DNA from 3 places in the Streptomyces sp. NPDC050264 genome. Region 1 is predicted to be linked to each of the others. Evidence: riboswitches for the same ligand, from Rfam matches in the RefSeq annotation. Region 1 holds a riboswitch; each other region holds the start of a gene.
The links. A riboswitch is a leader RNA that binds a small molecule or an ion and turns the genes downstream of it on or off. The one in region 1 is predicted to bind cyclic di-AMP.
Positions count from the first base shown of each region.

Region 2: it holds a riboswitch for cyclic di-AMP, as region 1 does, so the genes downstream of both, AB0J02_RS40575 (NlpC/P60 family protein) here and AB0J02_RS16680 (C40 family peptidase) in region 1, are expected to answer to the same signal.
Region 3: it holds a riboswitch for cyclic di-AMP, as region 1 does, so the genes downstream of both, AB0J02_RS04845 (LysM peptidoglycan-binding domain-containing M23 family metallopeptidase) here and AB0J02_RS16680 (C40 family peptidase) in region 1, are expected to answer to the same signal.

Region 1 covers NZ_JBFAKV010000008.1:148,466-157,910, forward strand. The annotation lists gene bioD (dethiobiotin synthase) at 1-86, opposite strand, end outside; gene AB0J02_RS16640 (adenosylmethionine--8-amino-7-oxononanoate transaminase) at 92-1,369, opposite strand; gene bioB (biotin synthase BioB) at 1,362-2,504, opposite strand; gene AB0J02_RS16650 (8-amino-7-oxononanoate synthase) at 2,648-3,817, shown strand; gene AB0J02_RS16655 (DUF397 domain-containing protein) at 3,801-4,034, opposite strand; gene AB0J02_RS16660 (helix-turn-helix transcriptional regulator) at 4,093-4,944, opposite strand; gene AB0J02_RS16665 (ATP-binding protein) at 5,230-5,688, shown strand; gene AB0J02_RS16670 (LysR family transcriptional regulator) at 5,696-6,616, opposite strand; gene AB0J02_RS16675 (LysE family translocator) at 6,749-7,381, shown strand; gene AB0J02_RS16680 (C40 family peptidase) at 7,446-7,919, opposite strand; cyclic di-AMP (ydaO/yuaA leader) riboswitch at 7,923-8,054, opposite strand; gene AB0J02_RS16685 (hypothetical protein) at 8,451-8,759, opposite strand; gene AB0J02_RS16690 (ATP-dependent Clp protease proteolytic subunit) at 8,767-9,402, opposite strand.
Region 2 covers NZ_JBFAKV010000039.1:40,475-50,325, reverse strand. The annotation lists gene AB0J02_RS40585 (M23 family metallopeptidase) at 1-573, shown strand, start outside; gene pcrA (DNA helicase PcrA) at 597-3,128, opposite strand; cyclic di-AMP (ydaO/yuaA leader) riboswitch at 3,395-3,564, shown strand; gene AB0J02_RS40575 (NlpC/P60 family protein) at 3,571-4,752, shown strand; gene AB0J02_RS40570 (tellurite resistance/C4-dicarboxylate transporter family protein) at 4,778-5,764, shown strand; gene AB0J02_RS40565 (hypothetical protein) at 5,742-6,095, opposite strand; gene AB0J02_RS40560 (NlpC/P60 family protein) at 6,396-7,439, shown strand; gene AB0J02_RS40555 (RNA polymerase sigma-70 factor) at 7,453-8,343, opposite strand; gene AB0J02_RS40550 (carboxymuconolactone decarboxylase family protein) at 8,540-9,028, shown strand; gene AB0J02_RS40545 (TetR/AcrR family transcriptional regulator) at 9,211-9,834, opposite strand.
Region 3 covers NZ_JBFAKV010000002.1:468,595-478,445, forward strand. The annotation lists gene ispG (flavodoxin-dependent (E)-4-hydroxy-3-methylbut-2-enyl-diphosphate synthase) at 1-575, shown strand, start outside; gene dxs (1-deoxy-D-xylulose-5-phosphate synthase) at 611-2,530, shown strand; gene AB0J02_RS04825 (aspartate aminotransferase family protein) at 2,527-3,912, shown strand; gene AB0J02_RS04830 (XRE family transcriptional regulator) at 3,985-4,620, shown strand; gene AB0J02_RS04835 (DUF6126 family protein) at 4,613-4,786, shown strand; gene AB0J02_RS04840 (tyrosine-protein phosphatase) at 4,793-5,590, opposite strand; cyclic di-AMP (ydaO/yuaA leader) riboswitch at 5,957-6,142, shown strand; gene AB0J02_RS04845 (LysM peptidoglycan-binding domain-containing M23 family metallopeptidase) at 6,146-6,898, shown strand; gene AB0J02_RS04850 (SGNH/GDSL hydrolase family protein) at 7,020-7,838, shown strand; gene AB0J02_RS04855 (SIMPL domain-containing protein) at 7,992-8,756, shown strand; gene AB0J02_RS04860 (TetR/AcrR family transcriptional regulator) at 8,795-9,427, opposite strand; gene AB0J02_RS04865 (Glu/Leu/Phe/Val dehydrogenase dimerization domain-containing protein) at 9,477-9,851, opposite strand, start outside.

The sequences.
Region 1 (9,445 bases):
GCCCGCACCGCGGCGGCGGCCACCGCGGCGGTCGTCACCGTCTTGCCGATCTCGGTCCCGGTCCCCGTGACCACCAGCACGTTCACAGCGCTCATCCCTCCCGCGCGGCCGCGCACACCGCGCGCCCGATCCGTGCCAGATCCTCGGCACCGGTGATGTACGGCGGCATCGTGTAGACGAGATCCCGGAACGGACGCAGCCAGACACCCTCCGCGACCGCCGCCCGGGTCGCCACCGCCATGTCCACCTCGTGGTCCAACTGCACGACACCGATGGCGCCGAACACCCGCACCTCGCGAACTCCCGGAATGTCCACGGCATCTGACAGAGCATCACGCAGCCCGCCCTCGATGCGCTTGACCTCCGCCCGCCAGTCCTGGCCGAGCAGCAGGTCGATCGAGGCGCAGGCCACCGCCGCGGCCAGCGGATTACCCATGAACGTCGGCCCGTGCGCCAGCACCGGCACCTCGCCCCGCGAGATCCCGTCGGCGACGCGTGCCGTGCACAGCGTCGCCGCCAGCGTCAGATAGCCGCCGGTCAACGCCTTGCCGACACACATCACATCCGGTGTCACCGCCGCGTGCTCGGCCGCGAACAGTGCTCCCGTCCGCCCGAACCCGGTGGCGATCTCGTCGAACACGAGCAACACGTCGTGCGCGTCGCACGCCTCCCGCAGCACCCGCAGATACGCGGGGGAGTGGAACCGCATCCCGCCCGCCCCCTGCACCACGGGCTCCACCACGACGGCCGCCAGCTCGTGCGCGTGCCGGCCGATCAGCTCCCGCAACCGCTCCGCGTACGACTCCTCGTACGTGCTCGGCGGAGCGTCCGCGAAGACCTGCTCCGGCAGCACCCCCGCCCACAACCCGTGCATCCCGCCCTCCGGGTCGCACACGGACATCGGCTGCCAGGTGTCACCGTGGTAGCCGCCGCGCCAGGTCAGCATCCGCCGCTTCCCGGGCCTGCCGAGCGAGCGCCAGTACTGCAGGCACATCTTGAGGGCGACCTCCACCGACACCGATCCGGAGTCGGCGAGGAACACGTGCTCCAGGCCGTCCGGGGACATGTCGACAAGCCGCTTCGCGAGCCGGACGGCGGGCTCGTGCGTGAGCCCGCCGAACATCACATGGCTCATCCGCTCCAACTGGCCGCGCACCGCGTCATTGAGCACCGGATGGTTGTACCCGTGGATCGCCGACCACCACGACGACATGCCGTCCACCAGCTCGCCGTGCCCGGCGACCCGCAGCCGCACCCCGGCCGCCGACTCGACGACCAGGGGCTCCTGCCGGCCCGGCATGGGCCCGTACGGATGCCAGACGTGCTGCCGGTCCAGCGCCAGCAGCTCGTCCAGGTGCGCGTCAGGCATTGGGCGCGACATCCGTCCCCGCGCCCCGGCGGCGCACGGTCACCAGATCGGTACGCGCCTCGGGCACCTCGACCGGAGCACCCCCGGAACCGGAGCCGGAGTCGGAGGCGCACACGGAACCGCAGCCGCCGCCCCGGTGCTCGGGCAGGGTCACCTCGTCGGCGCCCTCCACCTCGAACCCGGCGTCCGCGATCATCTCCAGGTCCGCCCGGCCCGCCTGTCCCTCACTCGTCAAGTAGTCGCCCAGGAAGATGGAGTTGGCGATGTGCAGGGCCAGCGGCTGCATCGAGCGCAGATGCACCTCGCGGCCGCCCGCGATCCGCACCTCCACGTCCGGGCAGACGAAGCGGACCATGGCCAGAATCCGCAGGCAGCGCTGCGGGGTGAGGTTCCACTCCTTGGCCAGCGGCGTCCCCTCGAAGGGGATCAGGAAGTTCACCGGCACCGAGTCCGGGTCCAGCTCACGCAGACCGAACACCACGTCGACCAGATCCTCGTCGCTCTCGCCCATGCCCGCGATCAGGCCGGAACAGGCCGAGAGACCGGCCGCGTGCGCCTTCTGCACGGTGTCGACCCGGTCCGCATACGTGTGCGTCGTCGTGATGTCGCCGTACGTCGCCTCGGACGTGTTCAGGTTGTGGTTGTACGCGTCCGCGCCCGCCCCGCGCAGCCGTTCCGCCTGCCCGTCGGAGAGCAGACCGAGACAGGCACACACCTCGACGTCCTCGTTGTCGGCCTTGATCGCGTCGATCGTCTTCGCGACCCGGTCCACATCTTTGTCGGTCGGCCCGCGCCCGCTCGCCACCAGGCAGACCCGCTTGGCGCCGCCCGCGACCCCGGCGGCCGCCGCCTTGGAGGCCTCGTCGGGCTTCAGCCACGTGTACTTGAGGATCTCCGCCTTCGAGCCGAGGCGCTGCGAGCAGTACGAGCAGTCCTCCGGGCAGAGCCCCGACTTGAGGTTCACCAGATAGTTGAGCTTGACCCGGCGCCCGAACCACGTGCGGCGCACCTTCCCGGCCGCCGCCACCACGTCGAGCAGGTCGTCGTCCGACGTCGCCAGCACGGCGAGCGCCTCTTCACGGCTCGGCAGCGCGCGCCGAAGCCCCTTGTCCACCAGCGTGTTCAGCAGGTCCATGGCGTCAGATACTCGCCTATCGGGACACCCCCGCGAAAGGAGACTTCGTACAAAGGACAGCGCTCGACGTGTGGGTATTGCCACACCCTGACCCTGTGGCGGCCCGACTAGGGTCTGTGCGTTACCTACAAACAGAGGGAGTCATGGCCACTGCCCCCGCCCGTGCGTTCGGCTGGCTCGACGAGGAGCGCCGCGCCCGCGAAGCCGCCGGACTCGTCCGCACCCTGCGCCCCCGCCCGGCCGACTCCCCGCTCCTCGACCTCGCGAGCAACGACTACCTGGGCCTGGCCCGCCACCCCGAGGTCGTCGAGGGCGCGGCCGGGGCCGCCCGCCGCTGGGGAGGCGGGGCGACCGGCTCCCGGCTGGTCACCGGCACCACCGAGCTGCACGCCCGCCTCGAACGGGAGCTGGCCGAGTTCTGCGGATTCGAGGCCGCGCTCGTCCTCTCCTCCGGTTACGCGGCGAACCTCGCCGCGGTCACCGCGCTCGCCCCGCGCGGATCGCTGATCGTGTCCGACGCGGCCAACCACGCCTCCCTCATCGACGGCTGCCGTCTGGCCCGCGGCGCCACCCAGGTCGTGCCGCACGCCGACCCCGCCGCCGTCCGCAAAGCGCTCGGCACCCACGACGGGCCGGCCGTCGTCGTCTCGGACACCGTCTTCTCGGTCGACGGGGACCGCGCGCCACTCGCCGAACTGGCCCTGGTGTGCCGGGAGTTCGGGGCAGGACTGATCGTCGACGACGCGCACGGGCTCGGCGTGCTCGGGACCGGCGGCCGGGGCGCCCCGCAGGCGGCGGGCCTGGCGGGAGAGCCGGACACCGTCGTCACCGTCACCCTCTCCAAGTCCTTCGGCAGTCAGGGCGGCGCGGTCCTCGGCCCGGCCCACGTCATCGACCATCTCGTGAACGCGGCCCGCACGTTCATCTTCGACACCGGGCTCGCCCCGGCGGCAGCCGGCGCCGCACTGGCCGCGTTGCGGCTGCTGCGCCGCGAACCGGGGCGTGCGGACCGGGCCCGCGAGGTCGCGACGACCCTGTATCAACTTCTCACCAGCGAAGGCCTGTTGGCGGTGCGGCCGGACGCGGCGGTCGTGTCGGTGCGCGCACCCTCGCCCGACGAAGCGGTGCGCTGGGCCGCGGACTGCCGGGCGGCGGGTCTCTCGGTGGGCTGCTTCCGTCCGCCGTCCGTGCCCGACGGGATCTCGCGACTGCGGCTGACCGCCCGCGCCGACCTCACCGACGAACAACTCGGTGAGGCGGTAAGGGTGATCAGCCGCAGTGCTCCCCAAGGTGCCTTCACCGAAGGGAGTTGACGAATCCCTCCCAGGCGGAGGGCGCGAACAGCAGGGCGGGCCCCGCGGTGTTCTTGGAGTCGCGGACGGCGAACAGTCCGGACGCGGGCCCCGATGTCAGGGGGGCTGTCTCGACGCAGTTGTTGGCGCCGGTGCTGCGGCTGCTGCGCCGCCACCGAGCTCCGCGCAGCGACGAGCTGGAAGGAACGGAAGGAACGTACCGAGGCAGTGCATTCATGGTGCCCCCTTACGCAGTGCCGGCCCGTGGCGAGGTGTCGGCGTCCTCGTCCGCGTGGTTACCCGGCGATCTGTGCGATGAATTCCAACGAGTCCTCGGGTGAAAGTGCACGGAGGAGAAGAGCGTCGAAGGCATCGGTGTATGCCGTGAGGTCTTCTTTCCGCTCGAGGTAGAGGCTACTCGTCAAATGGTCGAGAACAACCACATCCAGATCGGATGTGTTCGGAAATGAGAACACTACGAAAGGGCCGCTGAGGCCGATGTGGCCGCCCGCCGAGAAGGGAAGCACCTGAATCCGGACATGGGGCATCTGTGCCGCCTCTGCCAGGTGTGCCAACTGTCGCCGCAGGATGCCGGTGCCGCCCACCTCGCGCCGTAACACCCCTTCGTCGAGCACCGCGGTCAGCTGCAGCGGCGGCTGCGCCCGCAGCACGTCCTGCCGCGCGAGCCGCACCTCCACCAGCGCCTCGATGTGCCGGTCCGGGGTCCCGACCAGCACCGAGCGGGTCACCGCCCGCGCGTACTCCGGCGTCTGCAGCAGCCCCGGCACCACGCTCGTCTCCAGCGTCCGGATCCGGCAGGCCTGTGACTCCAGGCTGATGAAATCGCGGTAGGACGGGGGCAGAAGCCCCCGATAGGCGTGCCACCAATGCTGCCCGCCCGTCTCCTCCGCGCCCGCCAGCGCTATCACGAGTTCCCGCTGCCGCGGGTCCTTCGTCTCGAACGCGTCCAACAGGCGCAGCACGTCCGATGCCTTCACGCCACTGCGTCCTGTCTCGATCCGGCTCACCTTCGACTGGTGCCAGCCGACCAGTCGGGCCGCCTGGCCACTGGTCAGTCCGGCCTGGACCCGCAACGCGCGCAGTTCGGCGCCGAGTTTGCGACGGCGGACCGCGGGACCGTACTTCATGCTGACTCCTCAACGTCCTCGGGCCGCTGGGCCGGGCTCCTTTCCGGCCCATGCGAAGCGGTTCCTGATCAGACGGTAGAGGAAGCGGCGTGCGCTCGCCCAAATACGGTCTCTCGTCGCAGAGTTCACCGCTTCGAGCGACAGATATATGCATATCTTGGAGGATCGGCAGTACGGAAGGGCCTTCAAGTGGCACTCTGGCGCGAAGCAGAAGTCGGAGACCGCACGCCAGCGATCCGCCAGAGTCGACAGGCGCGGCCCCGGTGGGAAAGGGACGACGTCGCCATGGCAGACCACCAGGAAGCATCCGTCACACTGCCGAGCGAACCCGCCTCGGTCTCCACGGCCCGCCGGTACGTGAGTCGCGTACTCGCGGAGTGGGGCATGCCGGGGGACACCGAAGAGGCCGACACCGTCCGCCTGATCGTCTCGGAACTCGCGACGAACGCCGTGCAGCACACCCTGGGAATGTCGCCCACCTTCACCGTCGACGTGACACTCGAGCGCGACGAGCGCCTGCGCATCGGCGTCACCGACAGCCACCCCCGCTACCCCAAGCGCCTGCCCGCCGCCGTCCAGCAGGACAACGGACGCGGCATGGTGATCATCCGCTGTCTCACCGCCGAGTGCGGCGGACGCCTCTCGGTCTCGCCGACCCCGGAGGGCGGCAAGACCGTGTGGATCGCCCTGCCGTGGCTCACCAGAGCGAAGGGCGGCAACGAGCCCCCAGCCACCGCATGTTGACGACCCGTCAGTTGGACGAGCGGCCGAACGCCCCGCGCAGGAGCGCCCGGAAACTGTCGACCGCCGGGTTCGTGTCGTCCGCCCGGTGCACCACCGACACCGTCCGCCGCAGATCTCCCGGATCGAGGAGCCGTACGCCGAGCGGCGTCGCGGACATCCGCGCCACCATCTCCGGCACCACCGCCACCCCGAGCCCGGCACTCACCAGCGCGCACACCAGGGCATAACTCGGCGTCTCCACCCGCACCGACGGTGTCGCCCCGGCCCGCGCAAGCGCCGCCTCGACACCCTGTCGCGGCGGATGGGTCGGCGCCATGCTGATCAGCGGCTGGCCCGCCAGCTCGGCCGGCGGCAGCCGCGTCGCCCCTGCGGTCCCGGCCGTCAGCGCCTGCCCGGGCGCCGTCACCAGCACCAACTCCTCCACGAGCACGGGCTCCTGGACCACGGACGACGGTACGGCCACCGGGTCGGAGGGCGCATACGTGTGGGTGAGCGCCACATCAATGGTGCCCGCGGCCACCGCGGCGACCCCCAGCGGCGGCTCGTACCCGGCGACCGTCAACTCCACATCCGGATGCGCCCTGCGGAACGCGGTCAGCGCCGGCGGCAGCAGATGCATCCCCGCCGTCGTGAACGTACCGAGCCGCAGCCGGCCGCCCGACAGGCCCGCGAGCCGTGCCAGCTCGTGCCGGGCCCGCGCCATCTCGTCGAGCACCCGCCGCGCCGTCTCCACCAGCACCTCGCCGGCCCCCGTCAGCCGGGCGCCCCGGTGATGCCGCACAAGCAGCGCCGTCCCGGTCTCCCGCTCCAACTTCGCGAGCTGCTGCGACAGCGCGGGGACCGTATATCCGAGGCGTTGGGCCGCCCGGGTGATGGAACCGGCCTCGGAGACCGCCACCAGCGCGGCGAGCCGCGTCGGGTCGTACATCGAACGCCTCCGACGCCGTACGGAGCACACAGGACCCGTGCGTCCGCGGCCTCCGGCCTTAAGCACTGCTTTAGGCAGACCCAGAATATTGCACATACCTGCTGAAGGTCCGGCTCGGGCAGGCTGGTGCGCATGGACGCTCAACTGGTCGCCTTCACCGGCGTCGCCGCGGGCATGGTGGCCCTGCCCGGCGCGGACTTCACGGTCGTCGTGCGCAACTCCATGATCTCGCGCCGCGCCGGAGTCGCCTGCGCCCTCGGAGTCGCCGGCGGTCTGCTCGTCCACACCGCGCTCGCCGTCGCGGGCCTCGCCGCGGTCCTCACCGCCGTACCCGCCCTGTTCGGCGCCCTCCGGCTCGCGGGCGGTGCGTACGTCCTCTACCTGGGCGCGAGGACGCTGCAGTCGGCGCTGCGCCCCCTGGCGGAGCGGGCCGACGACGGAGCCGGCCCGGAGCGGGGCCCGGCCGGCGGCGCGCTGCGACAGGGCTTCCTGACCAACACGCTCAATCCGAAGGCACCGATCACGTTCCTGAGCGTGCTGCCGCAGTTCGTGCCCGCGGGCAGCCCCGCCCTCCCGCGAACGGCCGTTCTTTCGGCGATCGTCGTGGCGCTCGCGCTGCTCTGGTTCCCGGCCGTGGCCCTGCTCGTGGACCGGCTCGGCCGGTGGCTGCGCAGGCCGCGCACAGCACGCGCCGTGGAGGCGGTCACCGGGAGCGCGCTGGTGCTCCTGGCCCTGGTCCTCCTCCTGGAGCCGCTGATCGCGTGAGAGGCCGCGTGGGGACGGGCCTGGCGCCCGGCCTCGTCCCCACGGGCCGCTCCGTGCGGCGGGGTCAGCGCACCCGGCCGTACCAGACGCTCCGCGTCCAGATCTTCTCGAGTCGCACCACTGCGCCGGTCTTCGGCGAGTGCCAGATCCGTCCCTTCCCGGCGTAGATGCCGACGTGGTAGACGCTCCGGCCCGAGTGGAAGAACACGAGGTCACCCGTTTTGCGGTGCGACGAGGAGACATGGCGGGTCTTGTTGTACTGCTGCGCGGCGGTGCGGGGCAGCTTCTTGCCCGCCCGCTTGAACGAGTAGAGCGTCAGGCCCGAGCAGTCGAACCGGTGCGGGCCCGTGGCGCCCCACCTGTACGGCGATCCCTTCTTGGAGGCCGCGACCTTCAGTGCCTTGGTCGAGGCCGCTGCCGCCGACGCCTCGGTCGCGGCGCCGGGGACCATGAGGCCGGCTCCTGCGACAGCGAGGGTCAGGACCGACGCGGTGCCGGCGCGGGTCAGCAGCGAGGGAACACGATTGAGCGCAGTCATGCGCAACCCTTCGTCAGCCGCCTGTGAAGGGTGACCTGTCGGGTTCGGGCAGGCGAAGATGCCCGGCCGCATGGTGCGGCTTCACCCCAAGGGCCCCTCGGGCACCACCTCCGTCGAGGTGGGCCGGCGGCCCGTCGTACCTGGGTCCTCCACTCCTGCCGATGCACTTCTGTCGACCTGGCATCCGCACGGCGGCAGGACTCGGCGTCCGCACGGACCGCCCCGCCGCGGCGGCGGGGGCTTGTCGTCGGAAGGGATCTTCACTCACATGTGGAGCCGAAACCGAGTTGAACCGGCGGTAAGTGAGGCTGCTCACGCTTGGCCCGTTCAGGTGGACAGTGCCGCGTCCGGGCCGCGCCCGCGACACCCGACCACGCTCGCACCAGGGGCGGAACGCGATATTCCGGCATCTGCGTACCGTCGGAGCGCAACTCCGACAGTCTTGATGAAGTACGACTGTCTAGGCCATCCGGTGGTACACCATCTGGGCCGTTTCGGCCCGAGTGCAGACAGTTCGCGCGAGCTGCGACTTCAAGTGACCGTTTCTGGTGGCAAAGCGACTCTCTGCGTTCGCCTTTCGCCGTCAAGGACGCGCAGAGCCCGCGTCAGGGTTGCCGCGTGCACCTCGCTCTCACCCCGTCGGTGCATCAGCTCCAGGGCGTCCCGCAACGCCGACGCCCGACTGACGAGCGCCTGGGCCGCCCGCAGCCCCCGGTAGGTGTGGTCGCCGCGCGCCGGATTGATCCGCGCGACCAGATCGACGACCGCCAGATAGCTGTCGATCAGTTCGCACTCGGCGCGGGTCAGCGCGGGCAGCGGTGGCGGTTGGGGTGGATACATCGGCACGTCACCTCGCACCCTGCGTGCCGAGCGTGGTCTTGCGGCTCCGCAGCACGTGGTCCACCAGGCCGTATTCCAGGGTCTGGTGGGCATCGAGCACGGTGTCCCGCTCGATGTCCCGGCCGACCTGGTCCTTCTCCCGCCCCGAGTGCCGCGCGAGCATCTCCTCCAACTGCTCACGCATACGCGCCAGTTCGCGCGCCTGGATCTCCATATCGGTGGGCTGGCCCTGCGCCGGCCCGGGCAGCGCGGGCTGGTCGAGCAGCACGCGCGCGCCGGGCAGCATCATCCGCTTGCCCGGCGCCCCGGCGGCGAGCAGCACCGCGGCCACGGACGCGGCCTGCCCCAGGCAGGTCGTCTCCACCTCGCAACTGACGTACCGCATCGTGTCGTAGATCGCCGTCATCGCGCTGAACGAGCCGCCGGGGGAGTTGATGTACAGCGAGATGTCCTGGTCCGGCGCCGTGTATTCGAGGTGCATGAACTGCGCCATCACGTCGTTGGCGGACGTGTCGTCGATCGGTGTCCCGAGAAAGACGATGCGCTCCTCCAAAAGCTTCGAGTACGGATCGAGCGTGCGGTGCCCCGACGTCGTGCGCTCCGTGAACTCGGGCAGGACGTAACGGCCGGACGGACGGGTCATGGTGCTCGCGCCTCCTGTGTTCATGGCTCTGTAAAAAATGTAC
Region 2 (9,851 bases), on a different contig from region 1:
GTGAAGCCGTCCGTCGCCAACAACAAGCTGGACACACAGCTCAAGGACGTGTCCGCGGACGCGGGCGACTTCGCCGACCGGGCGAGCCGCACGCAGGAGCGGATCGACCTGAAGGCGAAGCAGGAGGCCGACCGCAAGAAGGCCGCCGAGGAGGCCGCGCACAAGGAGGCGATGCGGCCCAAGTTCGCGCTGCCGGTGAAGCAGCACGGGCTGAGCGCCTACTACGGGCAGGCCGGTATCAACTGGATGTCCGTGCACAGCGGCATCGACTTCCCCGTCTCGTACGGGACCGAGGTGATGTCGGCGACGGACGGGACCGTGCGCACGCAGTGGAACAGCGCGTACGGGAACATGGCGATAGTCACCGCGAAGGACGGTACGGAGACGTGGTACTGCCACCTCTCCTCGCACACCGTGATGAGCGGGCCCGTGAAGGCCGGTGACGTGATCGCGCACTCGGGCAACTCGGGGAACTCGACCGGGCCGCACCTGCATTTCGAGGTACGACCCGGGGGCGGCTCGGCGATCGACCCGCTGCCGTGGCTCCGCAGCCACGGCCTCGACCCGACGTGAAGCCACCCCGGCCGGGCCGGGCGCTACAACTTCTCGACCGGCGCGTACCGCAGCAGCAGACGCTTCGGCTTGGGGTCGCCGAAGTCGATCGTCGCCTCCGCGTTCGACCCTGATCCGCTCACGCCCACGACCGTGCCGAGGCCGAACTGGTCGTGTGTGACGCGGTCGCCGACGGCCACGGCGACGACCGGCTTCTCGTTGGCGCGGCGCGTGGCGAAGGCCGGTGTCGTGCGGGAGCGGGACGACGACAGGGATGCGGCGATACCGCCGCCGATGCCCTTGGTCGAGGGCGCGGGCGCGGAGCCGCCCGTGCGCTTCCACTCCAGATGCGCCTCCGGGATCTCCTCCAGGAAACGCGAGGGCGGGTTGTACGAGGGCTGGCCCCAGGCGCTGCGCATGGAGGACCGGGTCAGATACAGCCGCTCCCGCGCGCGGGTGATGCCGACGTACGCGAGGCGCCGCTCCTCCTCCAGTTCCTTGGTCTGTCCCAGGGACCGCATGTGCGGGAAGACGCCGTCCTCCATGCCGGTCAGGAAGACCACCGGGAATTCGAGGCCCTTCGCGGTGTGCAGGGTCATCAGGGTGATGACGCCGCTGCCGTCGTCCTCCTCGTCGGGGATCTGGTCGGAGTCGGCGACGAGCGCGACGCGCTCCAGGAAGGCGGAGAGATCACCGCGGGTCGCTTCGCCCTCGCCCTCGTCCTCACCCTGAGCCGAATCCGCACCGGAATCCGCATTCGCGTCCGGCTCCGAAGCCGTGGCGGACTCCTGCTCGAACTCCAGCGCGACGGCGGCGAGTTCCTGAAGGTTCTCGATCCGGGTCTCGTCCTGCGGGTCCGTGGAGGACTGCAGTTCGGCGAGGTATCCGGTGCGCTCCAGGACGGCCTCCAGGACCGTGGCCGGGCCGGCGCCCGACTCCACGATGGTCCGCAGGTCCTCCATGAGGGTGTTGAACCGCCGTACCGCGTTCGTGGAGCGGGCCGCCATCCCGTATGCCTCGTCGACCCGGCGCAGCGCCTGCGGGAAGGAGATCTTCTCGCGCTGGGAGAGGGCGTCGATCATGGCTTCGGCGCGGTCGCCGATGCCGCGCTTGGGCACGTTCAGGATGCGGCGCAGGGGGACGGAGTCCTCGGGGTTCGACAGGACCCGCAGATACGCGAGGACGTCCCTGACCTCCTTGCGCTCGTAGAAGCGGACGCCGCCGACGACCTTGTAGGGCAGGCCGACGCGGATGAAGATCTCTTCGAAGACACGCGACTGCGCGTTCGTCCGGTAGAAGACGGCGACGTCGCCGGCTTTCGCGTCGCCCGCGTCCGTGAGCCGGTCGATCTCCTCGGCGACGAACTGGGCCTCGTCGTGCTCGGTGTCCGCGACGTAGCCGGTGATCTGGGAGCCCGCGCCCGCGTTCGTCCACAGGTTCTTCGGGCGGCGCGACTCATTGCGTTCGATGACCGCGTTGGCCGCGGTCAGGATCGTCTGCGTGGAGCGGTAGTTCTGCTCCAGGAGGATCGTCGTCGCGTCCGTGTAGTCCTCCTCGAACTGGAGGATGTTGCGGATCGTGGCGCCGCGGAACGCGTAGATGGACTGATCGGCGTCGCCCACGACGCACAGCTCGGCGGGGTCGGCGTCGTTGCCCTCCGCGTCCGTGGCCGGTCCGACGAGTTCGCGCACCAGCGCGTACTGCGCGTGGTTCGTGTCCTGGTACTCGTCGACCAGGACGTGCCGGAACCGGCGGCGGTAGTGGTCGGCGACGTCGGGGAACGCGCGCAGCAGGTTCACCGTCGTCATGATCAGGTCGTCGAAGTCGAGGGCATTGGCCTCCCTGAGCCGCGACTGGTACATCGCGTAGGCCTGGGCGACGGACTTCTCGAACCCGTCGGCGGCGGTCGCCGCGAAGTCCTCCTCGTCGATCAGCTCGTTCTTCAGGTTCGAGATCTTGGCGCTGAAGGACTTCGGGGGGAACTTCTTCGGGTCGAGCTCCAGGTCACGGCAGACCAGGGCCATGAGGCGCTTGCTGTCGGCGGCGTCGTAGATCGAGAACGACGACGTGAAGCCGAGCTTCTTCGACTCGCGGCGCAGGATGCGCACGCACGCGCTGTGGAAGGTGGAGACCCACATGGCGTTCGCGCGCGGTCCGACGAGGGACTCGACGCGCTCCTTCATCTCGCCCGCGGCCTTGTTCGTGAAGGTGATCGCGAGGATCTGGCCGGGGTGCACACCGCGCTCGGCCAGCAGGTAGGCGATGCGGTGGGTGAGGACGCGGGTCTTGCCCGAGCCGGCGCCCGCCACGATGAGCAGCGGGGAGCCACCGTGCGCGACGGCCGCCCGCTGGTTCTCGTTCAGCCCGTCCAGGAGGGCTGCCGGGTCGAGGGCCGGGCGCGGGGCGCCGTCGCGGTAGTACGCGTCCCTGGCCGGGGGCACGTCGAACTTCCCGCCGAACAGGTCGTCCGGGATCGGCTCCGGTACCGGTCCTTCGTGCTCGCTGTCGGGCGGCGGGGGCTCCTCGGTCCGGTTCTGGAGGCCTGCCAGGAAGCTGTCGTCAAAGAGGCTGCTCATCGCCATACGAGTCTAGGCCGCCCCACTGACAGCCCGCCCCCACCTTCACAACCCCGCACATTCACGCATCCGCCATCACCCGGTGCGATCACTTCGTCACCTGGCGCGGCCGGCTCCGGTTCCGCCCGGGCGTCCGGCCCCCGGTGTCGCCAAGGTCACGAAAATGTATCGGGCAAATCGAACAACGACCTTCACAGCAGCAACACGAGTTGGCTACGGTGCTGCGCGGGCAGTCCGTCCCCCCGACCGCGAACAACGCGGCGAGCGGTCAGCCCCCGCCGAGTCCCGTACGCCGAGAGGCAGGGAACCGGGGACCCAACCGACCTTGGGGTGAATCGGCTCAACAGCCCAGCGGTACCGGGCAGTTGACCGTAGGGCAGCCTTCCGTAGGCCCGAACCCGACAGCTAACCCGGTAGGCGGACCACGGAAGGAGTCGCCTCCTTGGCGTCGCACCGCAAGCCGCGCACCCGCTCCCGGATGTCCGGCGGCCTTCGCACGACCCCGGCGGTCGGGATCACGACCGCCGCCCTCACCTCCGTGGCGCTGCTCTCGCAGACGGCGCAGGCCGCCCCCGCGCAGCCGGCCAAACCGAGCCTCCAAGAGGTGCAGAAGAAGGTCGACAGCCTGTACCGGCAGGCCGAGGCCGCCACGCAGAAGTACAACTCAGCCAAGGAGCAGACGGACAGCAAGAAGAAGCAGGTCGACAAGCTCCTCGACGACATCGCGCAGCGCACCGAGAAGATGAACACGGCCCGCCAGGAGCTGGGCCGGTTCGCCGCCCAGCAGTACCGCTCGGGCGGGATCAGCGACACCGCGACGATGTTCCTCGCGGACGATCCCGAGGACTACTTCGCGCAGAACCGGCTGATGAGCCGGATGACGGCCAGCCAGAAGAAGGCGGTCGACGCCTACCAGGAGCAGCAGCGCACGACCGCGAAGAAGCGCACCGAGGCGCAGGAGAACCTCCAGCAGCTCACCTCGTCGCAGACCGAGCTGAAGACCTCGAAACGGAGCGTGCAGACGAAGCTGTCCGACGCGCGCGAGCTGCTGTCCAAGCTGACCGCCGAGGAGAAGCAGCGGCTCGCGGCGATCGAGAAGAAGAAGGAAGAGGCGGCCCGCAAGAAGGCCGCGGAGCTCGCCGAGAAGCAGAAGGCCGAGGAGGAGAAGAAGCGCCAGGCGGCCGAGGAGGCGGCTCAGCAGGAGGGCGGCTCGGGTTCCGGCACCGGTTCGTCCGACACGTCGGCCGGCACCTCGTCCGGTTACGCGGCCAAGGCCGCGAAGGCCCTCGCGTTCGCCAAGTCCCAGGAGGGCAAGCCATACGTGTGGGGCGCCACGGGACCGGACTCGTACGACTGCTCGGGCCTCACCCAGGCCGCGTGGAAGGCCGCCGGCATCTCGCTGCCGCGTACCACGTGGGACCAGGTGGAGGTCGGCACGACGGTCTCCCTCTCCGATATCCAACCCGGTGACCTGGTGTTCTTCTACGACGACATCAGCCACGTCGGTCTCTACATGGGCGACGGCATGATGATCCACGCGCCGAAGCCGGGCGCGTACGTCCGCGAGGAATCCATCTACTACGACGGCACGGCGTCGATCCACAGCGTGGTGCGCCCCGCCTGACCTCGGCCGCGGTTACGTTCGGGCGGTGCAGCACCGCCCGAACCACCGCGCCGACGTGCCCCCGCGGCCCTTCTGGTCCCAGCTCCCGCCCGCCGCCGGCGCCGCTGTCATGGCGACCGGCATCATCTCGGTCGGGCTCCGTCTGACCGGGTACGGCGTTCTGTCCGCCATCCTCCTGGTGCTCGCCGCCGCGCTCTGGGTGCTTCTGGCGGCAGACTTCGCGCTCCGGCTGCTGCGCGACCGCGGCCGCTGGCGGCACGAGGCGGACACCCCGCCCGCGCTGACCGCCGTCGCGGCGACCTGCGTGCTCGGCACCCGGATCTCCCTCATGGGCCGGCAAGGGATCGCCGAGGTGCTGCTGGTGATCGCCGTGCTCGCCTGGCCGGGGCTGCTCTGCGTCGTCGTACGGCACTGGACACCACGGATGCCGGGGGCCGTCTTCCTGGCCTGTGTGGCGACGCAGGGGCCGGCCGTGCTCGGGGCGACGCTGTCGGCGGGCCTGGGCGTGGACTGGCTCGGTTACGCGTCGATGGTGGTGTTCTGGTTCGGCATCGTGATGTACGTCGCCGCGTTCACCCGGTTCGATCTCCGGCAGGTGTTCACGGGGGCCGGGGACCACTGGGTCGCGGGCGGCGCGCTCGCCATCTCGGCACTCGCCGCGTCGAAGCTGGTGCTCGCGGGGCGGGCCGGTGGCCTCTGGAACTCCGACGTCACCGGGGTGCTGCGCGACATGTGCGGGGTGCTGCTCGCGCTCGATGTCGCCTGTTACGTGGTGCTCGCGGTGGCGGAGGTGCTGGAGCCGCGGTTCACGTACGACGTGCGGCGCTGGTCGACGGTGTTCCCGATGGGGATGACGGCGGTGGCGATGCTGACGGTGGCCACCGCCGTGGAGGCGTCCTGGCTCGACGGGCCGGGGCAGGTGCTGCTGTGGATCGCGGTGGCCGTCTGGATCGTCACCGCGGTGGGGGCGGTCAGATCCACGGAGCGGGTCAGGTCCAGAGAACGGCGATGAAGATGTTGGCCACGGTCAGGCCGCCGACCGCCGCGAACAAGCCCTTCTCCGCCGTCTCCTCGTCGCGCTTCACGTACACGATGCCGAGGATCACGATCAGGATCGCCAGTTTCACACCGATCTTGATGTTGTTCACGGTGCTGCCGTCGGCCTGATTCAGGCCAACCAGGGCGACGCCGGTCACCAGCATGGTCAGGGCGCCGTGCAACATCGCCTTGTTGAAGCGGGCGGTGCCCTGCCCGATCGCCGACATCTGCGTGAGGAAACCGCCGAGGAGCGCGGCGATGCCGATGATGTGCAGGCCGACGAAGAGATGGATGAGTACGTCCATGGCTCCGGAGCCTAACGGGATGCCGGATTCCTCTGTGCGCCGGGCGTCCCCGGACAACCGACTGTCACTCTCTGCCACCACCCGTAACAAACGAGCCAGTTCCGAACAATCCAACGCCACCCCGTTACGCCGAGGTTTAGCGTCCTTCCTCAGGTGCCCGGCTCCCCACCGCCGCCCGGGCCAGGGGCGGCAGTCGGACACCACCGCCGAGAAAAGTCCGGCGGCGGCCCGCCCCCCCTGTGCGGGCCGCCGCCGGACGCGCGACCGGCGGCAGTAGGAACCGGAAGGACGTGGCTCTTCGTGCCCGCAGCGCATCGCAAGCCGAAACGGCGTTCGCTCAGTGGCAGTACGATCCGCACCGCGGCCACCCTCGCTCTCGCCTCCGCGGCCACCGCCACCGTCTTCGACGGCGGCGCGGCGCACGCGGAGCCGAACCTCAGCCCCGCCCAGGTCAAGGCGAAGGTCGACCGGCTCTACCAGGAGGCGGAGGTCGCCACCGAGAAGTACAACGGCGCGAAGGAGAAGGCCGGGCAGGCCCGCAAGAAGGTCGGCTCGCTGCAGGACGAGGCGTCCCGCAGGACCGAGTCCCTCAACACCCAGCGGCAGAAGCTGGGTGCGGTCGCGGCGGCGCAGTACCGCACGGGCGGCGTGGACCCGTCCGTCCAACTGCTCCTCTCCTCCTCCCCCGACCGGTACCTCGACGAGGCGTCCCTCGCGGACCGCGTCGGCACCCGGCAGGCCGCCACGATCACCCGCGTCCGCAAGCAGCTGCGCGAGATCGACCAGCTGCACACGCAGGCCGACGGGACTCTCTCCGAACTCCGCGCCAAGCAGACGGAGTTGGAGAAGCAGAAGAAGACGGTGACGAAGAAGCTGGCGGACGCCCGGAAACTGCTCGCCCGGCTCACTCCCGCGGACCGGGCGGTCGCCACCTCCGACACCGGCGACCGCGCCTCCCGCTCCACGCCGCGAGCCGACCTCGACACGTCGTCCAACTCCCGCGTGCAGGCGGCCATCTCCTTCGCACAGGGCGCCATCGGCAGCCCTTACGTATGGGGCGCGACGGGCCCCAACGCCTTCGACTGCTCGGGCCTGACACAGGCCGCGTACCGCGCGGCGGGCATCTCCCTGCCGCGCACCACGTACGCGCAGATCGACGCGGGGCAGCGCGTCTCCCGCTCCCAACTCCAGCCGGGCGACCTCGTGTTCTTCTACTCCGGCATCAGCCATGTAGGCCTCTACATCGGCAACGGCCAGATGATCCACGCCCCGAACCCGAGCGCGCCCGTGCGGATCGCCCCGATCGACCAGATGCCGTTCGCGGGGGCGACGCGGGTCGCGTGAGCCACCCCGCGGGTCACCGGCTCACCGGGGTCTCCCGTTCCACGCGCGAGAGCTTTTCCGGGTTGCGTACGGCGTAGAGGCCGGTGACGAGGCCGTCGTCGATGCGTACCGCGAGGACGGCGATGATCTCGCCGTCGGCTCGGAGCAGCAGCGCCGGGGCACCGTTGATCCGGGTCGGCTCGACCGATACCGCGGAGGCGATCCTGCCCAGCACGTGGGCCACGTTCTCGATCCCCACGATGGGTTCCAGCGCGGCCTGTACGACTCCGCCGCCGTCGCCGAGGAAGACGACGTCCGGCGCGAGGATGTCGAGCAGACCCTGCAAGTCACCTGTTTCCACGGCCTGTTGGAACGCCTTCAGGACGCCGCGTGTCTCGGCCTGCGACACGGGACCGCGCGGCCGGCGCGCCGCGACGTGCGCCCGCGCCCGGTGCGCGATCTGCCGGACCGTGGCCGGGCTCTTCCCGACGACCTCCGCGATCTCGCCGTACCCGAGGTCGAACACCTCGCGCAGTACGAACACCGCCCGCTCGGTCGGCGCCAGGGTCTCCAGGACGAGCAGCATCGCCATCGAGACGCTGTCGGCCAGCTCGACGTCCTCCGCCACGTCGGGCGCGGTGAGCAGCGGCTCGGGCAGCCACGGGCCGACGTACGTCTCCTTGCGGCGGCCGAGCGTACGCAGCCGGGTCAGTGCCTGGCGCGTGGCGATCCGGACCAGGTAGGCGCGCCGGTTCCGCACCGTGCCGAGATCGACGCCGGCCCAGCGCAGCCAGGTCTCCTGCAGCACGTCCTCGGCGTCGGCGGCCGAGCCGAGCATCTCGTAGGCGACGGTGAACAGCAGGTTGCGGTGGGCCACGAACGCCTCCGTGGCGGGGTCGGGCGCGGTCTGCGGCGGGCCTGCCATGGAGGGCTCCTCTTCACTGGCTTCTGCGCTGCCTGCTTCGCCGGTTCCCGGCGGTCTCGCGCATGAGACGTCGGGCGCCGCTGTTCTGTGACACCTCTCGCCGTGTGGCTCACGTCACACTGCCGCGTCGTCACGCCCGTCGGGTCACCGGCATCTCGTGTTCGTCACTGCCCACAACGCGAGTGAGGACCACGTCATGGAATCCCACGCACCCCGACTCGATCTCTTCGGCAGCAGCCCCGTCGTGGCCAAAGCCCTGAAGCATTTCTCCTCGGCCAGCCGGGCGCTCATCGACGGCGCGCGGCTGCCCAGGGCGACCCAGGACCTGGTGATGCTCCGGGCCAGCCAGATCAACGGCTGCGGCTACTGCACCGACGCCCACAGCAAGGACCTCGCGCACGCCGGGGAGAGCGCCGCGCGGGTCAACCTGGTCGCCGCCTGGCGCGAGTCCACCGTGTTCACCGACGCCGAGCGCGCCGCCCTCGAACTGACGGAACAGGGCACGCGCATCGCCGATGCCGCCGGCGGCGTCCCGGACGAGGTCTGGGCGATCGCCGCCAAGCACTACGACGAGGAGCAGCTCGCGGCCCTGCTCCTCTTCATCTCCCTCATCAACGCCTCCAACCGCATGGGCGTCATCAACCGGATGACCGGCGGCGACTACCAGCCGGGCCAGTTCGGCTGACCCGGCTCAGGCGGGCCGTCCGGTGCCGGGTTCCCGCGGTGTCCTGCGGGGGCACCGCGACACGTCCCCTCCCGTAGTGATGCGACCGCGGGTGGGGAGGACGGTGCCCGGTGGAGCTCCGGGCCGGCGGCGCGCCGTCCTTACCTTGGGTGAAGGCCGTCTGCGATTCTCCTCAAGGCGCGCTACAGCGCCTTGAGGGCCGCTGCCGTGGCCGCCGCCAGCCGCTTCAGGTGGCCCTTCGGCAGCTCCGGCGTCCGCACGACGACCGAGCGCCAGTACAGGGGGCCGGAGATGAGGTCGAGCGCGAGTTCCTCGTCGAGTCCGTCGCGCAGGTCCCCGCGCGCCACGGCCGCGCGCACGATGCCGTTCGCCACCCCGTGCTGGCCCTCCCGCAGGGCTTTCTGCATCGCTTCGGCGATCTCCGGGTTGCGGGCCGCCTCGGCCTGGAGGTCGGGGATGATCTGGCCGGCCACCGGGTGCCTCAGGGCCCTGGACGTCACCCGGTAGAGGAGCAGCAGGTCTTCCTGGAGGGAGCCGGTGTCGGGTGCGGGCAGGCCCTGTACGGCTATGGCGGAGACCAGGTCGAGGACGAGGTGGAGCTTGGAGCGCCAGCGGCGGTAGACCGCGGTCTTGCCGACGCCCGCGCGGCGTGCGATGCCCTCGATGGACATGCGGGCGTAGCCGACGGCGGCGAGTTCCTCGAAGACGGCGGCGCGGATGGCGTCGGTCACGTCCTCGCGGAGGACGGCGGCTCCGGCCGGGGCCCGGCGACGCGTCGGCTTGGCGGAGTCGGCGTTGGTCGTCATACCGCCAGCATAGTTCC
Region 3 (9,851 bases), on a different contig from region 1:
ACCCCGTGGTGATGGTCAACGCCTACCGGCAGCTCGCCGCGGCGTCCGACTATCCGCTGCACCTCGGGGTGACGGAGGCCGGCCCGGCCTTCCAGGGCACCATCAAGTCCGCTGTCGCCTTCGGGGCGTTGCTCGGCGAGGGCATCGGCGACACCATCCGCGTCTCGCTGTCCGCGCCGCCCGCCGAGGAGGTGAAGGTCGGCATCCAGATCCTGGAGTCGCTCGGCCTGCGGCAGCGGCGCCTGGAGATCGTGTCCTGTCCCTCGTGCGGGCGCGCCCAGGTCGACGTGTACAAGCTCGCCGACGAGGTGAGCGCCGGGCTCGACGGCATGGAAGTGCCGCTGCGCGTGGCCGTCATGGGCTGCGTCGTGAACGGTCCGGGCGAGGCGCGCGAGGCCGACCTCGGCGTCGCCTCCGGCAACGGCAAGGGGCAGATCTTCGTCCGGGGCGAGGTCATCAAGACCGTGCCCGAGTCGAAGATCGTGGAGACGCTGATCGACGAGGCGATGAAGATCGCCGAGCAGTGGGAGAAGGACGGCGTCGCGTCGGGTGCGCCCGACGTCACCGTGAGCTGAGTTCGCAGGTACTCGAACGGGAAGGGGGCTCGAGCGTGACGATTCTGGAGACCATCCGGGGGCCGCGTGACCTGAAGGCGCTGAGCGAGGAGGAGCTCGACGAACTGGGCGTGGAGATCAGGGAGTTCCTGATCCACGCGGTCGCCAGGACCGGCGGTCACCTCGGGCCCAATCTGGGCGTGGTGGAACTCTCCATGGCGCTGCACCGGGTCTTCGAGTCGCCCGTCGACCGGATCGTCTGGGACACCGGCCACCAGAGCTACGTACACAAGCTTCTGACAGGGCGTCAGGACTTCTCGAAACTGCGCGGCAAGGGCGGGCTCTCCGGCTATCCGTCACGCGAGGAGTCCGAGCACGACATCGTGGAGAACAGCCACGCCTCCACGGCCCTCGGCTGGGCCGACGGGCTCGCCAAGGCGCGCCAGGTGCAGGGGGAGCGCGGGCACGTGGTCGCCGTCATCGGCGACGGGGCGCTCACCGGCGGGATGGCCTGGGAGGCGCTGAACAACATCGCGGCCGCCAAGGACCGGCCGCTGATCATCGTCGTCAACGACAACGAGCGCTCGTACGCGCCGACCATCGGGGGTCTCGCGAACCATCTGGCCACCCTGCGCACGACGGACAGCTACGAGAAGGTGCTGGCCTGGGGCAAGGACGTACTGCTGCGCACGCCTGTGGTCGGGCACACGGTGTACGAGTCGCTGCACGGCGCGAAGAAGGGCTTCAAGGACGCGTTCGCGCCGCAGGGCATGTTCGAGGACCTCGGTCTGAAGTACGTAGGTCCGATCGACGGCCACGACGTGGGCGCGGTGGAGTCCGCGCTGCGCCGGGCAAAACGATTCCACGGCCCGGTACTTGTGCACTGCCTGACCGAGAAGGGGCGCGGCTACGAGCCCGCGCTCGCGGACGAGGCCGACCGCTTCCACACCGTGGGCGTGATGGACCCGCTGACGTGCGAACCGCTCGCTCCGTCCAACGGGCCGTCCTGGACCTCCGTGTTCGGGGACGAGATCGCGGCGATCGGCCGGGAACGCGAGGACGTCGTCGCGATCACCGCGGCGATGCTGCATCCGGTGGGTCTGACGAAGTTCGCCCAGGAGTTCCCGGGCCGCGTCTGGGACGTCGGGATCGCCGAACAGCACGCCGCCGTGTCCGCCGCCGGGCTGGCCACAGGCGGTCTGCATCCGGTCGTCGCCGTCTACGCGACGTTCCTCAACCGCGCCTTCGACCAGCTCCTGATGGACGTCGCGCTGCACAAGTGCGGCGTGACGTTCGTGCTCGACCGGGCCGGCGTGACCGGCGTCGACGGGGCCTCGCACAACGGCATGTGGGACATGTCGATCCTCCAGGTCGTGCCGGGCCTGCGGATCGCCGCGCCGCGCGACGCCGGCCAACTCCGCGCGCAGCTGCGCGAAGCCGTGGCCGTGGACGACGCGCCGACCATGCTGCGCTTCCCCAAGGAGTCCGTGGGGGCGCCGGTCCCGGCGGTCGACCGGGTCGGCGGCATCGACGTACTGCACCGGTCGGACGCGGCACGCGTGCTGCTCGTGTCCGTCGGCGTCATGGCGCCCGTCTGCCTGCGGGCCGCCGAGCTGCTGGAGGCGCGGGGAGTCAACTGCACGGTGGTGGACCCGCGTTGGGTGAAACCGGTCGACCCGGACCTCGTGCCCCTGGCGGCGGAGCACGAACTCGTCGCCGTCGTCGAGGACAACAGCCGGGCGGCGGGCGTCGGTTCGGCCGTCGCGCTGGCACTCGGCGAGGCCGAAGTCGACGTGCCCGTACGGCGGTTCGGCATCCCCGAGCAGTTCCTGGGGCACGCCAAGCGGGCCGAGGTGCTCGCCGACATCGGCCTCACCCCGGTGGAGATCGCGGGACGGATCAGCACGAGCCTGAAACTGAAAGCCAGCAAGAAAGCCAGCACATCCGAGCAGGCCGGCAAGGAGAACAACGTATGACCAAGGAGTTCGACCTCGGTACGCTGCTGGCCGAGCGCGGCGCCGAACGGTACGAGCTGCACGCCAAGTACCTCAACCACCAGCTGCCGAAGATGCTCCACACCATCGGTTTCGACAAGGTGTACGAGCGGGCCGAGGGTGCGCACTTCTGGGACGCGGACGGCAACGACTACCTCGACATGCTCGCCGGCTTCGGCGTCATGGGCCTGGGCCGCCACCACCCCGTCGTACGCAAGGCGCTGCACGACGTACTGGACGCCTCGCTCGCCGACCTGACCCGGTTCGACTGCCAGCCGCTGCCGGGCCTGCTCGCCGAGAAGCTGCTGACGCACAGCCCGCACCTGGACCGGGTGTTCTTCGGCAACAGCGGGACGGAGGCGGTGGAGACCGCGCTGAAGTTCGCCCGCTACGCGACCGGGAAGCCCCGCGTCCTCTTCTGCTCGCACGCCTTCCACGGGCTGACCACCGGCTCGCTGTCGGTCAACGGCGAGGACGGCTTCCGGGACGGCTTCGCGCCGCTGCTGCCCGACACGGCCGTGCCGCTCGGCGATCTCGACGCGCTGGCAAGGGAGTTGAAGAAGGGCGACGTCGCGGCGCTCATCGTCGAACCGATCCAGGGCAAGGGCGTGCACGAGTCGCCGCCCGGTTATCTGCGGGCCGCGCAGGACCTCCTGCACCAGCACAAGGCGCTGCTCATCGCGGACGAGGTGCAGACCGGCCTCGGCCGCACCGGCGACTTCTACGCGTACCAGCACGAGGACGGTGTCGAGCCGGACCTCGTCTGCGTGGCCAAGGCGCTGTCCGGCGGGTACGTGCCGGTCGGCGCGACGCTCGGCAAGGACTGGATCTTCAAGAAGGTCTACTCGTCCATGGACCGGGTCCTCGTCCACTCGGCGAGCTTCGGGGCGAACGCGCAGGCCATGGCCGCCGGGCTCGCCGTCCTGTCCGTCATGGAGGGCGAGGAGACCGTCGCGAACGCCCGCGCCATGGGCGAGCTGCTGACGGCGCGGCTCACCGCCCTCATCGACCGCTACGAGCTGCTCAGCGACGTCCGCGGCCGCGGCCTGATGATCGGCATCGAGTTCGGCAGGCCCAAGTCCCTGAAACTGCGCAGCCGTTGGGCCATGCTGCAGGCCGCGCGCAAGGGCCTGTTCGCGCAGATGGTGGTCGTGCCGCTGCTGCAGAAGCACCGGATCCTCACGCAGGTCTCCGGCGACCACCTCGAAGTCATCAAGCTGATCCCGCCGCTGGTGGTGGACGAGGCCGACGTCGAGCGGTTCGTGGAGGCGTTCACCGCCGTGATGGACGACGCGCACAGCGGTGGCGGGCTGATGTGGGACTTCGGCAAGACCCTGATCAAGCAGGCGGTCGCCAACCGCTGACCGCAGCTCGTCGGATTTGCCTCCGGGGCAATAAATTTGCCCCTCGGGCAGGGCTCTGGCTGAATCGACCGTATGAGTCCTGCCCTCCCGGAGGAGGCACCGGAACCCCCGGAGCTGCCCGCCGTCGCGCCCCAGCTGCGTGCCCTGCGCCGCCGCGCCGCCCTCACCCTGGAGGTCGCCGCCCGCTCCGCGGGCCTGTCACCGGCGCATCTGTCGCGTCTGGAGACCGGGCAGCGGCAGCCGTCGCTGCCGATGCTGCTCGCCCTTGCCCGTATCTACGGTACGACGGTCTCCGAACTGCTCGGCGAGACCCCCGCCGACCGCGACGCCGTGGTCCGGGCCGACGCCATGGAGGCGACCGAGGCCGGCGGCTGGACGTACTTCCAGGCGGGTTCTCCCGGCCGCGGCATGCAGGCCCTGCGGGTCCACGTGCCGTACGGATCGCAGGGCGACATCGTGCGCGTGCACCCCGGCGAGGAGTGGCTCTACGCCCTCGAAGGGCGGCTGCGACTGCGCCTCGGGGACACGTCCTACCGGCTCGACCCCGGGGACAGCGCGCACTTCGACTCGCTCACCCCGCACCGGATCGCCGCCGCGGACCGGGGCGGGGCCGAGCTCCTGTTCGTACACACCCTGCTGCAGAGCCCGACCGCCGCGCTGTGCCTCGGCCCCGCGGCCGGTCCGATCCGGGAGGCCCGACATGGCTGACGTGAGTGACGCGACCGAGCACGGCGCCGGGGAACAGCCCGCCCGGCGGGACATCGAGGACAAGCTGCCGCGCGGTATCTGGGTGCGGGTCCTCGTGTACGTCTTCGCGGGACATGCCTTCGCCGCCTTCGTCTACCTGCTGTTCACGCTGGGCGGGGGCCAGTAGCGCGGCTCAGACGAGGAGGCGCTCGCGCAGCCGGTCGCGGTCGGCCGCGGTGAGCCCCAGACCCTCTTCGAAGTAGCGGTCCGCGCCGCCCCAGGTCTGCTCGATGGTCTCGAAGGCCGCGTGCAGGTAGGCGGCGCGGGCGTCGAAGAGCGGGCTGAGCAACTCCATGACCTCGGGGGAGTAGGCGTCGCTCGCCGCGCTGCTGCGGCGCACCTTGTAGCGGCGGTGCTTCGCGTTCGACTCCAGGTAGTCCGTCTCGATGGCGTCGCGCTCCACGCCGACGGCGAGCAGCGTCACCGCGATCGACAGGCCCGCGCGGTCCTTGCCCGCCGCGCAGTGCATCAGGGCGGGCACGCTGTCCTCGGCGAGCGCGTGCAGCACGCGGCTGTGCTCGGCGGTGCGCAGGGAGATGATCGAGCGGTACGACGTGATCATGCGGTTCGCCGCGCGGCCTTCGGACAGGAGGGTGCGCAGCTGGTCTATGTCCCCGTCGCGGACCATCTGCCAGAACTCGGCGCCGTCGGCGGGGTCGGTCAGCGGCAGGTTCACATTGCGCACGCCCGGCAGTTCGACGTCGGCGCCCTCGAGGCGCTGGTCCGCGGCGTTGCGGAAGTCGAAGACGGTGTGCAGGCCGAGCCCGGCGAGGAACGCCGCGTCCTCGGCGGTGGCGTGGGCGAGATGGCCGCTGCGGTAGAGCACGCCCGGACGCACGCGCCGGCCGTCCACGGTCGGGAGACCGCCCACATCGCGGAAGTTGCGCACTCCGGACAGCTCGGGCTCGGTGGACGGGGCGTGCTGTGTCACGGGGGCTCCTCCCGGTCGGGCTCCGGCGTCGCTCGCCGGCGGACGCGCTCCTGACGATACGACACGGGTTCCCGAGTAAACCATCTGTCCGTTTTGCTCATACTTCACATCAACCGTCCGTAAATAAAGGGACATTGGGTACAGGCGCGTGAGCAGGCTCATAGCCGTAACGGTCCGTGGTGGCCGCCGGAAATTCTCTTCCTCTGAATTCCTGAAAGTAAGGCGCCGGCAAAGCCCCTGAGTCGACGCAGGGTGACACAGAAAACGCCCAGACGATCAAGAAAGCGGACCCAGAGGTGATTTCGGCGCTTGTCACCGCCTTTCGCGCTGCCTTACGGTCGCCACTCACTCCGGACGGAACGCCTAGTCCTGCCACCGCCCGGAATTCCGAACAACGACCCGTGACGGCAGGAACGGGGGACCCACAGGCAGTGCGCCGCCGAGGGAATTCCCCATGCGGCTAGGGGTGAAGTCGTGTCCGTGAAAGGGCCCGGCCGGGCAGCTCCAGCCCGAACCCGACAGCTCACCTCGTAGGCGACGGAGAGGAAACTCGTCATGCCCGCCAAGGGAAAGCACCGCCGCCCCAAGTCCCAGCGCGTCACCCGCGCCGCCGCCGTCGCGTCGGCCGGTGGCGCCGCGCTCGCCCTGCCGCTCATCGGTGCCACCGGCGCCCACGCGGCGACCGACTCCGCCTCGACCGACGCGAAGACGTACACCGTCAAGTCCGGTGACACGCTCTCGAAGATCGCCGACGCGCAGAACGTCGACGGCGGCTGGCAGAAGCTGTACGACGCCAACAAGGACGTCGTCGGCTCCGACGCGGGCGTCATCAAGCCGGGCATGAAGCTCACCCTGAACGGCGCGGCCGCGAGCACCGCCTCGGCCTCCCGGGCGAGCAGCACCGCGGACTTCGTGAAGCCCGTCGACGGCTCCATCGGCACGCCGTACCACTCGTCCGGTTCCATGTGGTCCAGCGGCTACCACACCGGCACCGACTTTGTCGTGCCCACCGGCACCGCCATCAAGGCGGTCGGCGCCGGCACCGTCGTCTCGGCCGGCTGGGACGGCGCCTACGGCAACGAGGTCGTCATCCAGCACGCCGACGGCCGCTACTCCCAGTACGCCCACATGTCCTCGCTCGGCGTCTCCGCGGGGCAGACCGTGACCGCGGGCCAGCAGATCGGCCTCTCCGGCGCCACCGGCAACGTGACCGGCCCGCACCTGCACTTCGAGATCCGTACGTCCCCGAGCTACGGCTCGGACGTCGACCCGCTGGCGTACCTGCGCGAGCACGGCGTCTCGATCTGATTCGAGCGCGATCCGATCGGCTCCCGGGTTATTCCCCGGGAGCCGAGTGCGTTTTCTCACCGCTCGTCAACCCCTGGTTACGGTCGCGTAGGCCACACCCGAGGGTGAAAGATGTGTGGTCGTGGCAAACGAATCGAGATCATTCAGCGGCGGCACGATTCGGTCCTACGCGGCGGTGGGGGACAGCTTCACCGAAGGCGTCGGGGACCCCGGGCCGGACGGCAGCTTCGTGGGGTGGGCCGACCGGCTCGCCGTCCTCCTGGACGACCGCGTGGCCGAGGACACCTTCCAGTACGCGAACCTCGCCGTGCGCGGCAAGCTCATCGACCAGATCGTCGAGGACCAGGTCCCGCGGGCCGTCGAGCTCGCCCCCGACCTGGTGACGCTGGTCGCGGGCGGCAACGACATCATCCGGCCCGGCACCGACCCGGACGACGTGGCCGAGCGCTTCGAGAAGGCCGTGGCACGCCTCGCCGGGGCCGCCGGGACCGTCATGGTCGCCACCGGCTTCGACACCCGCGACGTGGCCGTCCTCAAGCACATGCGCGGCAAGATCGCCACGTACAACATGCACATCCGCGCGATCGCCGACCGCTACGGCTGCCCGGTGCTCGACCTGTGGTCCCTCAGGTCCATCCAGGACCGCCGGGCCTGGGACGAGGACCGCCTCCACCTGTCCGCCGAGGGACACACCCGGGTCGCCCTGCGCGCGGGGCAGGCGCTCGGTGTCGACGTGCCCGCCGACCCGGAGCAGGCCTGGCCGCTGCTCCCGCCGCGCGGCACGTTCGAGGTGCGGCGCGACGACATCCACTGGGCGCGCGAGTTCCTGGTGCCGTGGATCGGGCGGCGGCTGCGCGGGGAGTCCTCCGGCGACCGCGTGGTGGCCAAGGGCTTCGTGGACCCGCACACGATCAAGATGCATCTGGAGTCCGCGTCCTGATCCCTCCGCTCCCCGATGAACCCGTCTGATTGTCGTTCTGATCCCCGACGGGGTGACCGGGCGGAGTGGCGTGACGGGGCCGGGCGGGTGCGGGTGCTGGGATGTCGGCTGCCCGCCGCGCCGGCGGGCCCGACCGGGAAGGACCCCGATCCCATGTCTGCACTGCCTCTACGCACCCGGCACCGTGCCGCCCTCGCCGGAGCCCTGCTCGCCGTCATGCTGCCGGCGGTGCCCGCCGCCGCCGCGCCGGAGGCACCGGCCGCCGCCGCCGTCGCGGCGCCGAAACCCGCGACCCTGACGGTGACCGGTGAGGGCCGGGCCAGTACGGCCCCGGACATGGCGACCGTGACGGCGGGCGTCGAGGCCACCGGGCCCACGGCCAAGGACGCCCTGGCCGCCCAGAGCCGCGCCGCGGACGCGCTGCCCGCCGCGGCGCGCGAGGCGGGCGTCGCCGACCGGGACATCCGCACGGACCACCTCGCCGTCTCGGCCGTGTACGAGACCGGTCCCGAGCCGGGCGCGACGACGCGGGTCATCGGTTACCGGGCCGTGCAGTCGTTCTCCGTCAAGGTCCGCGACGTACGGCGGACCGGCGAGGTCATCCAGGCGATCACGGACGCGACCGGCGACGCCGTCCGGGTCGACGCGGTCGTCTTCGACGTCGCCGACCCGAGCCGGCTGCGCGCCGCCGCCCGGGCCGCCGCGCACACCGACGCCCACGAAAAGGCCGTGCAGTACGCCGAGTTGAGCGGGCACCGGCTCGGCCGGCTCGTCTCGCTGACGGAGGGCGCGAGCGGCCGCCCCCGGCCGGTGGAGGTACCCCCCGCGGCCTTCGAACAGTCGGCGGCGAAGGTCCCGGTGGCGCCCGGCGAGATCGAGGACGAGGTGAGCGTGACGGCGGTGTACGAGCTGAACTGACAGCCACTGCGCCGGCATGCGCTGTGCCGCGCTGTCGTCTACGGCAGACCCTGGACCGGCTGGCGCGTCAACTCCGCCCGGTCCAGGCCCAGTTCACGGGCGAGCGCTTCGTCCACCCACTCTTGCGTGCGGGCCCGGGAGACCGCCCCCTCGTACGCCGTCATCTGCACGGCGAGCCCGTCGAGCAGGGCCGTCAGGCGCAGCGCCGTCGCCGTCGGGTCGGGGCAGGTGAACTCGCCCGCCGCGACGCCCTCCGCGACGACCTCGGTGAGCGCGGCCTTCCAGCGCTTGTCGAGGTCGCGGGTGACCTCGCGCAGCGCCGGTTCGCGCAAGGACGCCGCCCAGCCCTCGATCCACAGCCGCCAGCCCTTGGCCCGACCCGTCGGCGCGTACCAGCGCACCGCCGCCCGGAGCCGCTTGAGAGCCGTGGTGCGACGGGCCAGCAGCTTGGACAGCCGCGCGAGATCGTCCTCCGCCGCGTACGTGAAGGCGGCCGAGACGAGCTTCTCCTTCGTCGAGAAGTGGTACAGCACCAGCGCGTTGCTCACGCCGAGCGCCGACGCCACGTCGGCGATGCGCACGGCCGCCACCCCGCGCGCCTCGATCTGCTCGATGGCGGCACGCAACAGCTCTTCGCGCCGCTCGGGCACGCTCAACCGGACTCTGGCCACGCGGCCACCCTAGTTCTTCACCCGCGGACCGGCGGTGGGCCGGGCGCGGTCACCCGTACCAGCCGAAGCGCTCCGCGATGACGGGCAGCCGGTCGGCGACGATGGCGTGCGCGGCGGCCCGCGGGGTCGTCCCGTCGGCCTCCGCGCGGGTCAGTACCTGGTCGATCAGGGCGCGCATGGAACGCCGTGTGTACGCGAACGCCTCGTCCGCGTCCGCGCCGATGTCACCGAACAGGGTCCACCACCACCAGGCGTTCGTCCCGGAGTTGACGACGACGTCCGGCAGCACGGTGATGCCGCGCCGGGTGAGCAGTTCCTCCGCGTCGGGGAGGACCGGCATGTTGGCGGCCTCCACGATCCAGCGGGCCGTGATCCGCTCCTGGCCGGCGGCGTCGATCGCGTACGACACCGCGGCCGGTACGAG